3 regions of the Hominiventricola filiformis genome follow, and region 2 is predicted to be linked to each of the others. Evidence: riboswitches for the same ligand, from Rfam matches in the RefSeq annotation. Region 2 holds a riboswitch; each other region holds the start of a gene.
What was found. A riboswitch is a leader RNA that binds a small molecule or an ion and turns the genes downstream of it on or off. The one in region 2 is predicted to bind thiamine pyrophosphate.

Region 1 (3,303 bases), on a different contig from region 2:
TGATGCAGATGTATTTCTTTCCAGTGCCAATGCCATGACCAGTGATGGTATTCTGGTGAATATCGATGGAAATGCCAACCGCGTATCCTGTATCGCGCAGGGACCGAGGAAAGTCGTTTTCATTGTTGGCATGAATAAAGTCTGTGATAACCTTGACAGTGCCATGAAACGTGCCAGAAATGTGGCAGCACCGGCAAACACACAAAGATTTGACATCAAAACTCCGTGTAAGGAAAAAGGAAAATGTTTTGACTGCAAATCTCCGGATACGATCTGCTGTCAATTCCTGATTACCAGATATTCCAGACATACCGATCGCATTCATGTGATTCTGGTAAATGATACGTTGGGATTCTAAGGATAGGAGAGAAATATTAGATGGAGAAATCAACTGTTTATTTTACGGATTTCCGGTGTCCGGTAGGCACCAGCCAGCTGGATAAGCTGAAAAAGCTCTGTATCGCAGCCGGAATCAAAGACATTGACATGGATGGAAAGTTTGTAGCAATCAAGATGCACTTCGGTGAGCTTGGAAATATGGCGTTCCTTCGCCCGAACTATGCGAAGGTAGTGGCTGATCTCTGCAAAGAGCAGGGGGGAATGCCGTTTCTGACAGACTGCAATACTCTGTATCCGGGAAGCAGAAAAAATGCACTGGAGCATTTGGACTGTGCAAACCTTAACGGCTTTAACACCATTACGACGGGATGTCAGATTATCATTGGAGACGGACTTCGCGGAACCGATGAAGTAGAAGTCCCGGTTGTGAACGGGGAATACTGCAAAACAGCCCTCATTGGACATGCAATCATGGATGCGGACATTTTCATCAGTCTGAGTCATTTCAAAGGACATGAGACAACCGGATTTGGCGGAGCCCTTAAAAATATTGGTATGGGCTGTGGAAGCCGTGCCGGAAAAATGCAGCAGCACGCAAGCGGAAAACCGGCAATCAACGAAGAAGTCTGTCGTGGCTGCCGCCGCTGTGCAAAAGAATGCGGCAGTGATGCAATTACCTATGTCAACAAAAAAGCAGTGATTGATTATGATAAATGTAAAGGCTGCGGCCGTTGTATCGGAGCCTGCAGTTACGATGCAGTCTACAATCCGAATAGCAGTGCAAATGAGCTTCTCGACCGTAAAATGGCTGAGTATGCACAGGCTGTCTGTCATGGCCGTCCGCATTTCCATATTGCACTGGTGCAGGATATCAGTCCTAACTGTGACTGCCATGGCGAGAACGATGCCCCGATCCTTCCGGATATCGGAATGTTCGCAAGCTTCGATCCAGTGGCACTGGATCAGGCATGTGCGGATGCCTGCCTGAAAGCAACCCCGATTGAAAACAGCCAGCTGGGCGAGCATCTGGCAGAGCCGGGATGGCATTGTCACCACGATCATTTCAAAGACTCCAACCCGAATATTGAGTGGAAAGCAACCCTCGATCAGGCAGAGAAGATCGGCCTTGGAACGAGAGCTTATGAGTTGAAGAGAATTAAATAAACACAAGATTCTGATCTTGTAGTGAGGATAGGGAAGATTTCGGTGATTATGATTTGTTTGCAGCAGGTATTTCGAAAGAATTTACAAGATGTGGAAATCTCTTGCAAATCTCCTGAAACTTCTGTATAATATTTTTCAAATAGGGAGCTCAAATAAATGGGCTGAGAGTAGACTTGATTAGTCTTGACCTGGAACCTGATTTGGATAATGCCAACGTAGGGAAATACATGTCGCGAATGGATGGACGTATGTGCCGTTGCTCTCTGTTTTGTGTGAACTGGGGGCACCACTTTTCACAGAGTACTTACAGGCGCCGGATGACACTAAAAGTGTGTCATTCGGTGCCTTTTTTGTGTGCTTGGAGATTAAGGTGTTAAAACGTGAAAGGAGAAACAGGATGGTAAAAATCAATGGAGAAGAAAAGGAGATTGCCGGAAAGAATCTTCTGGAATTTTTAAAAGAGACCGGATTTGAGCCGGAACGGGTAGTGGTGGAACGGAATCTCATGATCATTCCAAAAGACAAGCTGGGCAATGTGACCATTCAGGATGAGGATGTCATTGAAGTTCTTAGGTTTGTAGGAGGAGGCTGAAAAAAAATGGGAGAACTCATTTCGCAGGAAGAACTGGACCGGGCCTTTGATGCCCGTTTTTCCAAAGAAATGCAGGTGAAGCTTCGCAGTGCCAAGGTAGCGATAGCGGGACTTGGCGGACTGGGATCAAATATTGCGGTGATGTTAGCAAGAAGCGGGATTGGAAAGCTTCTGCTGGTGGATTTTGATGTAGTGGATGTGACGAACCTGAACCGCCAGATGTATTTTATTCCGCAGCTTGGAAAACCAAAGGCAGAGGCACTGCCGGAGATTTTGCGTCAGATCAATCCCTATCTTACCTATGAATCTGTATGTGTGAAGGTGATACCGGAGAATGTAAAGGAACTGTTTTCAGATTATCCCATTGTCTGTGAGGCCTTTGATAAGCCGGATCAGAAGGCGATGCTTGTGAGGGAACTATTGACTCAGTGCCCGGAGACGACAGTGGTATCAGGAAACGGTATGGCAGGTTATGGAGATACCAATGAAATCCGCACGCAGCAGATGATGAGAAGGCTTTATGTGTGTGGGGATCAAAGTACGGATGTGGGCAATGGAATCGGACTGGTTGCACCGAGGGTGGCAGCTTGTGCTGCCCATGAAGCAAATAAAGTACTGCAGCTGATTATGCAGACTGAATGATAAAAAGAAAAGAGGAAGAAAGAAATGGAAGATAAATTTGTATTAGGTGGAAAAGAGTTTAAGAGCCGTTTTATCCTTGGTTCTGGAAAATATAATCTGAATTTGATTAAAGCGGCCGTAGAACAGGGCGGCGCAGAGATTATCACCCTTGCGCTGCGTCGGGCAAATACCCAGGAGAGTGAGAATATTCTGGATTTTATTCCGGAAGGAGTGACACTGCTTCCAAATACATCAGGAGCAAGAACAGCTGAGGAGGCTGTCCGGATCGCCAGACTGAGCAGAGCTATGGGATGTGGAGATTTTGTCAAAGTGGAGATCATGCGTGATGCGAAATATCTGTTTCCGGATAATTACGAAACAGTGAAGGCAACGGAGATTCTGGCAAAGGAAGGTTTTGTAGTGCTTCCGTATATGAACCCGGATTTAAATGTAGCCAGAGACCTTCAGAATGCAGGTGCAGCAGCGGTGATGCCGCTGGCAGCACCCATTGGAAGCAACAAGGGACTGGCAACCAAAGCCATGATCCAGGTACTCATTGATGAAATTGATCTTCCGATTATTGTGGA
Region 2 (3,303 bases):
ACTTAATTCCCAGTCAGGAGATACGGAGGAAGAGAGTGTCAGCCAGTTTTTCCATATCCTTGGTTCTGTAGACCAACAGAGAGGCTGCTGCGAAGTGGCGGAAGGAAAGTATGAGATTACGATTTATACTTCCTGCTGCAACACCAGCAAAGGTATTTACTATTATACCACCTATGAAAATCCGCAGATCACGGCAGTCAGCATGCATGCAGAGGATCTTGAAGGAATGGAAGTGGTCAGTTATCCTATGTTGCAGAAGACAGAGATCCGGTATCAGAATTAAGAAATCTTAAGTGGACAAATACCTCCTGTGTAGTAAAATGAGGATACCAAAATGAAGGTAATTTCATGAAGGAGGATCTTATGAAAAAGAAAATTGCGATTTTATGTGTATTGATGCTTGGAATGTCCATGCTGGCAGCATGTGGAAACAATACAGATCAGACAGCGCAGGATACAGAAAATCCGGAAGACAGTGAGGAAATCATCGGAGAGGAAGATGCTCCGCTGGAGACGATCTCGGATGATGGTATGACGGAAGCCTACGAAGGGATTATCGACGACTATCGGTCACTGGTAGAGGAACAGTGGGATTATGACCAGATCTATGAGCATAATTACAGTAATCTGGCCACTATGGTGTCAGTAGGTTATACGTTATACGATCTTGATCAGGACGGACAGCTGGAATTACTGATTGGTGAAACAGATACGGAAGAACCGGTGAACCGGATGATTCTGGATGCTTATACTATGGACGGAGATGCGGCAAAGCAGCTGTTTACCAGTCGGGAGAGAAACCGATATTATCTGGTGGAAGATGAGGCAGGTGCTGTGATCATTGCCAATGAAGGTTCCAACGGTGCAGCAAGTTCCGGATGGCTGTACTATATCGTAGAAAACGGAGAGCTTTCTATTCAGCAGTCGGTTATTTATGACGCAGGAGCAGATGAGCAGAATCCATGGTTTACTTCCGTGGATGATGACTGGGATGTGAGCAATGATACGCCGACGGATGAAGAGACCGCGCAGGCAATGATTGATTCTTATATGGAGCAGTATGCCGTCCTTGACTGGACCCCGCTTATGGACGCTATCGGTACTCCGGCTACGGTGGATTCCAATGTGACGAAGTTGGAAGCAAACACACCGGTGGAGATTGACGGCCAGGAATTTACACTGCAAGTATCAGAGCCGGATGCAGATAATGCGGATATTGTGAGTGTGACGGCTCAGTATGGTTCTGACAGTGTGGAGGTAGACCCGGAGACATTGCGGGCAGGGGATACCTATGCATTGAATCTGAATAATACTTACTATGTACTGACAGAGACCTATACGTACAATGACTGGGCAGTTACATATCTGATCAAACTGGAGGATGGAAAACTTTCTGTCACCAGTGTGGATGGAAGTATCGAAAAGGTTCCTTCCAATCCGGCAGACGGCATTGAGATTACGTCCAAAGTAGATGTACTGGGGACTTATGGTGGAACCAAAACTTACCATATTTCCAATGACCAATTGACTCCGAACGGGGACATGTATCTTTTTAACCATGCTTCTGATGTGAAACTGACCGTGAAAGGTTCCATTTTCTGCAGACTGGAAGGCTCCAATGCTACATTAAAAGCAGGAGATGTGATTACTCCGACCAGTTACTCTGAAGACGGTACCTTTGGCTTTGAACTGGAGGACGGAACGGCAGGAAACCTGATCGTAGACCTGAATGCAGACGGTATTTATGCAGGCACCATTGGAGGTGTATCGGAGAGCGATCTTTTTGAAGAGCTGCCTTATGCAGGATAAGAAAAATGAATAGGGCTTGCATTTCCTACTGTACAGGGGTAAAATAGACAGCAGAAAGAGAACAGGGGAGCTTGTGTGACAGGCTGAGAGGAAGGAATGACCTTCGACCCTTTAACCTGATACGGATAATGCCGTCGTAGGAAGTCATCGAATATGATTTTACAGGAGGCACCGATACAGGAGCCTCCTTTTTTGTCAGTAAAAAGTCAGGTGTTGGTCATCAGGTTTCCCTTGTTTGAGCAAAAGAGGAGTGAATGAATATGCAGAAAAATGTAACTAAAAAAATGGCACTGACTGCCATGCTGGCCTGTCTGGCCTTCGTCCTGAACACCTTTGTCTATTTCCCGGCCATGGCACCGTTCCAGCACTGCGTGGATGTCATTGCAGCGGTTCTGGTGGGACCCTGGTATGGATTTGCGGCAGCCCTTTTATGCGGCATTATGAGAATGTTGTCCGGCCGTACCATTCAGGCAGTTACCGGAGCAATCTATGGACCGATTCTGGGAGGCCTGATTTACAAGAAGACAAAAAATATTTATCTGGTATGGATTGGAGAAGTCATCGGAACCGGATTTTTCGGAGCCATGTCTTCTTATCCGTTGATGAAGATGTTTTACGGACTGGATGCCCAGTCCCCGTTTTACTATATTCCGTTCTATACCCCGTCTGCAGTGGTAGGAGCAGCTATGGGTGTGGCAATCCTGGTGATCTTAAAGAAAACGGCTGTGCTTGGACGGATGCAGAATGAGCTGGCGTAAGGAGACAAACGTTTTATGAACAAGTATGCAGAGGCATTACATCTGGTGCGGGAAAAGGAACCGCTGGTGCAGTGCATTACCAATTTTGTGACGGTCAATGACTGTGCAAATATCATTTTGGCAGCAGGCGGCTCTCCGTCTATGGCGCATGACGTCCGGGAGGCGGCAGAGGCAGCCAGAAATGCCCGGGCACTGGTCTGCAATATGGGAGCCATTGAAGATGCCCCGTCCATGATTCTGGCCGGAAAAGAGATGAACAAGCTTGGTCGTCCGGTTGTTCTGGATCCGGTAGCAGCAGGCGGAACGAGCCTTCGAAGAGAAGTGGCAGCAGAATTGTTAAAAGAAGTGAAGTTCAGCTCCATTCGTGGAAATGCGTCAGAGATCCGTTATCTGGCAGGACAGCAGACCGCCGGAAGTGGTGTGGATGTAAGCGCGCTTGATAAGATTACGGAAGAGAATCTCAAAGAAGCAGCAGAGATGGTGCGGGCACTTGCGGAACGCACGGGAAGTGTCATTGCTGTTTCAGGAAAGCTGGATCTGGTATCCGATGGGAAAGAAACGGCAGTCCTCAGAAATGGATGTGCAACTATGGCGCGGATTACGGGCAGCGGCTGTATGCTGACTTCCATGATCGGCGCATTTTGTGGAGCCATGCCGGAAGACTGCTTTACGGCAACAGTGGCAGCCATGAGCGTGATGGGAATCAGCGGAGAGGTGGCAGAGGCACGCCGTATCA
Region 3 (3,303 bases), on a different contig from region 2:
GAAACAGAAGAAACGACAGAAGAGCCAGAAACAGACGACCAACAGTAAATGACCGTATTCTGATTCCGGCATGACAGAGGACACTTTTTGTCTGCGCAAAAATACATAATCCACCAAAAGAAGCGCAGGAACAGACTGCTGCCAGACGGACGGACAATGCTCCGGAAAAGAAACTGCAGACTGCCTGTATGCCACAGCTGATTTCCAGAATGGACTCCAGCGGCAGCCGCACTGCAGATGAGGCAGAAATAAGCTGCAGCATCCGACTACAGACCGAAAACAGAATAATATATCCGCCAAGCCGGGTAATGGTTGCGAAACTGTCCATAATACAGGCATCCAGCATCGGAAATGTAAGCCGCTGCATGGGGGCCTGTTTTTTTGTACATATATTCCGGTCGTAAGGAAAATGATAAAATGGTCTTGTCAGTATCCCGTAGCAAACCGGAAGAGCATAGAATAGCAGTACAATTTTCCATGGAATCTGATGATATCCAAGCGCATACATACAGATATAGTTCATAAAAAAAGCCGGACTTACATTGTTGCAAAATCCAAGAAGATAAGTGCCTTCCTCCCGTGTAAGATGTCCTTGTCGTACCAGATCAGCGGTTGTCTTGGCACCCATTGGAAATCCACACAGAAAACCCATCAGGACAGCATAACAGCCCTCCTCGGAGATCCGGAACAGTCGTTGAAACAAAGGTGCATAGAAGCTGTTCAGGAAGTGAAAGAGGCCTGTATGGATCAGTAGGCCGGATACAATCATAAACGGAAGCAGTGAGGGCAGAACTGCCTGATACCAGAGCGTAAGTCCTGCTGTACAGCCTTCTGCTGCCAGAACCGGATGAGTAAACAGAAGAATACAAAAGCCAAGAGGCAGAATCACTGACAGTATTTTTTTCACGTACGTCCCATATAATAAACTGATTTTGTACATTTTATGGAGTTGACCGTAATTTATGCGCATTTCCAGACAACATGCCTGCTATCTGATTGCCATTTTGTTCCTCTGCTGCCTGATTCAGTCTGAAAAAGAATGGATCGAAAATCTTATAGACCGGCAGGCAGGAAACCTTTCCAAGACCACAGAGAGCCTTCTGGAGCAATATCAGAGACAGATCGAGTCTGTCTGGGAAGAGCTTATCTATTTTCCGGTACCGGATTCTGCCTTGTCCCCAAATGTATCTGTCTCCTTCCAAAATACCTGGCAGGCGGAACGAAACTACGGCGGCAAACGAAAACACGAAGGAATTGACCTGATGGCCGACCCTGATAAAAGCGGCTATTTTCCCATTGTGAGCATGACAGATGGAACCATTGAACAGGTGGGATGGCTGGAAAAGGGAGGCTGGCGGATTGGAATCCGATCTATAAGTGGCAATTATTATTACTATGCACATTTTCATTCGTATATCAAAGGTTGGAAAAGGGGAGATCCGGTGAAGGCAGGAGATGTGCTGGGATATATGGGTGACACTGGATATGGACCGGAAGGGACGACGGGGCAATTCCCGGTGCATCTTCATCTGGGGATCTATCTTCCGGCTGCGGAAAGTGGCGAGCTGGCCATCAATCCTTACTGGATGCTTCTGTATCTGGAAAGCCAAAAGCTTTCATATATATATTAATGTGACTGTATAAGAAGAAAACTTGACATCCTCACTTCATTGTCGTATAGTAAGAAAGCAAAGTGAATAGAAAATAAGTACCGGGGAGCCTGCGGAAGTGGGCTGAGATCTGACTGATACCGTCAGGACCCGTATACCTGATTTGGATCATGCCAACGTAGGAAGTAACTGTGAAAAGATAGAAAAGTGGAAGTACGTTGGTATTTCCACTTTTTTTATTTACCTGCGGCGGTACATTGGGGGCACCACCTTGCATCGCCTAACAAAAGTTATTGATGCCTGAAAGGAGAATTTTTATGAAGACAGCATTAACAATCGCCGGAAGTGATTCCAGCGGAGGCGCCGGTATCCAGGCTGACTTAAAGACCATGATTGCAAATGGGGTATATGCCATGACTGCAATTACGGCTCTGACAGCACAGAACACCACCGGCGTCCAGGGGATTTTCGAGGTAACCCCGGAATTCCTGGAACAGCAGATTGATAGCGTATTTACGGATATTCGTCCGGACGCAGTGAAGATCGGAATGGTTTCTTCTGTGGGACTGATCGAGTCCATCGCAAAGAAACTGAAACAGTATGAAGCAGAAAAAATCGTAGTGGACCCGGTTATGGTGGCAACCAGCGGATCAAGACTCATCAGCGAGGACGCCATTGGCGCATTAAAAGAGCTTTTACTGCCCATGGCGACGGTTTTGACTCCGAATATTCCGGAGACGGAAGTTCTCTCCGGAATGGAAGTAAAGACCGCGGATGACATGATTGCAGCAGCAAAATATATCAGTGAGACCTATCACTGTGCCGTACTCTGCAAGGGTGGACATCAGTTAAATGATGCCAACGACCTTCTGTACCGGAACGGCGATTATAAATGGTTCAATGGTAAACGGATCGACAACCCGAATACCCATGGTACCGGATGTACGCTGTCCAGCGCTATTGCCTCCAATCTGGCAAAAGGCTATGATCTGGACACCGCAGTGGAGCGCGCAAAAGCTTATATCTCCGGCGCTCTGGCAGCCATGCTTGATCTTGGACAGGGTTCCGGCCCCATGGATCACGGATTTGATTTTCGTGGAAAAGGATTTGCGGAGGAAAAGGCATGACCGTTACAGAACGTCTTTTAAAAGACACAGAATCTATCTGGGCAGAATACCATCAGCACCCGTTTGTACAGGGGATTGCCGACGGAACTCTGGATAAAGAAAAATTCAAATATTATATGATACAGGACTATCTCTATCTTCTTGATTATACGAAAGTATTTGCTATTGGCGTTGCAAAGGCGAAGGACATGGAGTTTATGAAACGCTTTGCAAATTCCACCCATGCTATTTTAGATGGAGAGATGGATATTCACAGAAGCTACATGGCACGCCTTGGCATCACGCCGGAAGAGGCAGAACATACGAAGCAGGCCCTTGATAATCTGTCTTATACCTCCTATATGCTCCGTGTAGCTTATGAAGAAGGTCAGGCAGAAGTAGCAGCTTCCATTCTTTCCTGCGCATTGAGTTATGAGGCAATTGCCCGCCAGATTGTAGCTGAGCACCCGGAAGCAGACAAACATCCGTTTTATGGAGAATGGGTATCCGGTTATGTGTCAGACAGCTATCATGAGGAAAATGAATCCCTTGTGGTTTTAGTTGATCGTCTGGCAGCAGACTACAAT

Region 1: linked by a shared signal. The riboswitch ahead of thiS (sulfur carrier protein ThiS) and the one ahead of thiW (energy coupling factor transporter S component ThiW) in region 2 are both predicted to bind thiamine pyrophosphate.
Region 3: linked by a shared signal. The riboswitch ahead of thiD (bifunctional hydroxymethylpyrimidine kinase/phosphomethylpyrimidine kinase) and the one ahead of thiW (energy coupling factor transporter S component ThiW) in region 2 are both predicted to bind thiamine pyrophosphate.

What each region holds. Positions count from the first base shown of each region.
Region 1 is NZ_JAJEPS010000028.1:6,943-10,245, forward strand. Features, by position in the region: gene LKD36_RS16295 (lactate utilization protein) at 1-358, shown strand, start outside; gene LKD36_RS16300 (DUF362 domain-containing protein) at 379-1,503, shown strand; TPP riboswitch at 1,634-1,742, shown strand; gene thiS (sulfur carrier protein ThiS) at 1,901-2,095, shown strand; gene thiF (sulfur carrier protein ThiS adenylyltransferase ThiF) at 2,102-2,737, shown strand; gene LKD36_RS16315 (thiazole synthase) at 2,762-3,303, shown strand, end outside.
Region 2 is NZ_JAJEPS010000001.1:137,979-141,281, reverse strand. Features, by position in the region: gene bsh (choloylglycine hydrolase) at 1-283, shown strand, start outside; gene LKD36_RS00680 (hypothetical protein) at 364-1,809, shown strand; TPP riboswitch at 1,863-1,969, shown strand; gene thiW (energy coupling factor transporter S component ThiW) at 2,070-2,567, shown strand; gene thiM (hydroxyethylthiazole kinase) at 2,583-3,303, shown strand, end outside.
Region 3 is NZ_JAJEPS010000006.1:54,585-57,887, reverse strand. Features, by position in the region: gene LKD36_RS07815 (nucleoside recognition domain-containing protein) at 1-907, opposite strand, end outside; gene LKD36_RS07820 (ATP synthase subunit B family protein) at 1-48, shown strand, start outside; gene LKD36_RS07810 (M23 family metallopeptidase) at 963-1,631, shown strand; TPP riboswitch at 1,703-1,812, shown strand; gene thiD (bifunctional hydroxymethylpyrimidine kinase/phosphomethylpyrimidine kinase) at 1,928-2,737, shown strand; gene tenA (thiaminase II) at 2,734-3,303, shown strand, end outside.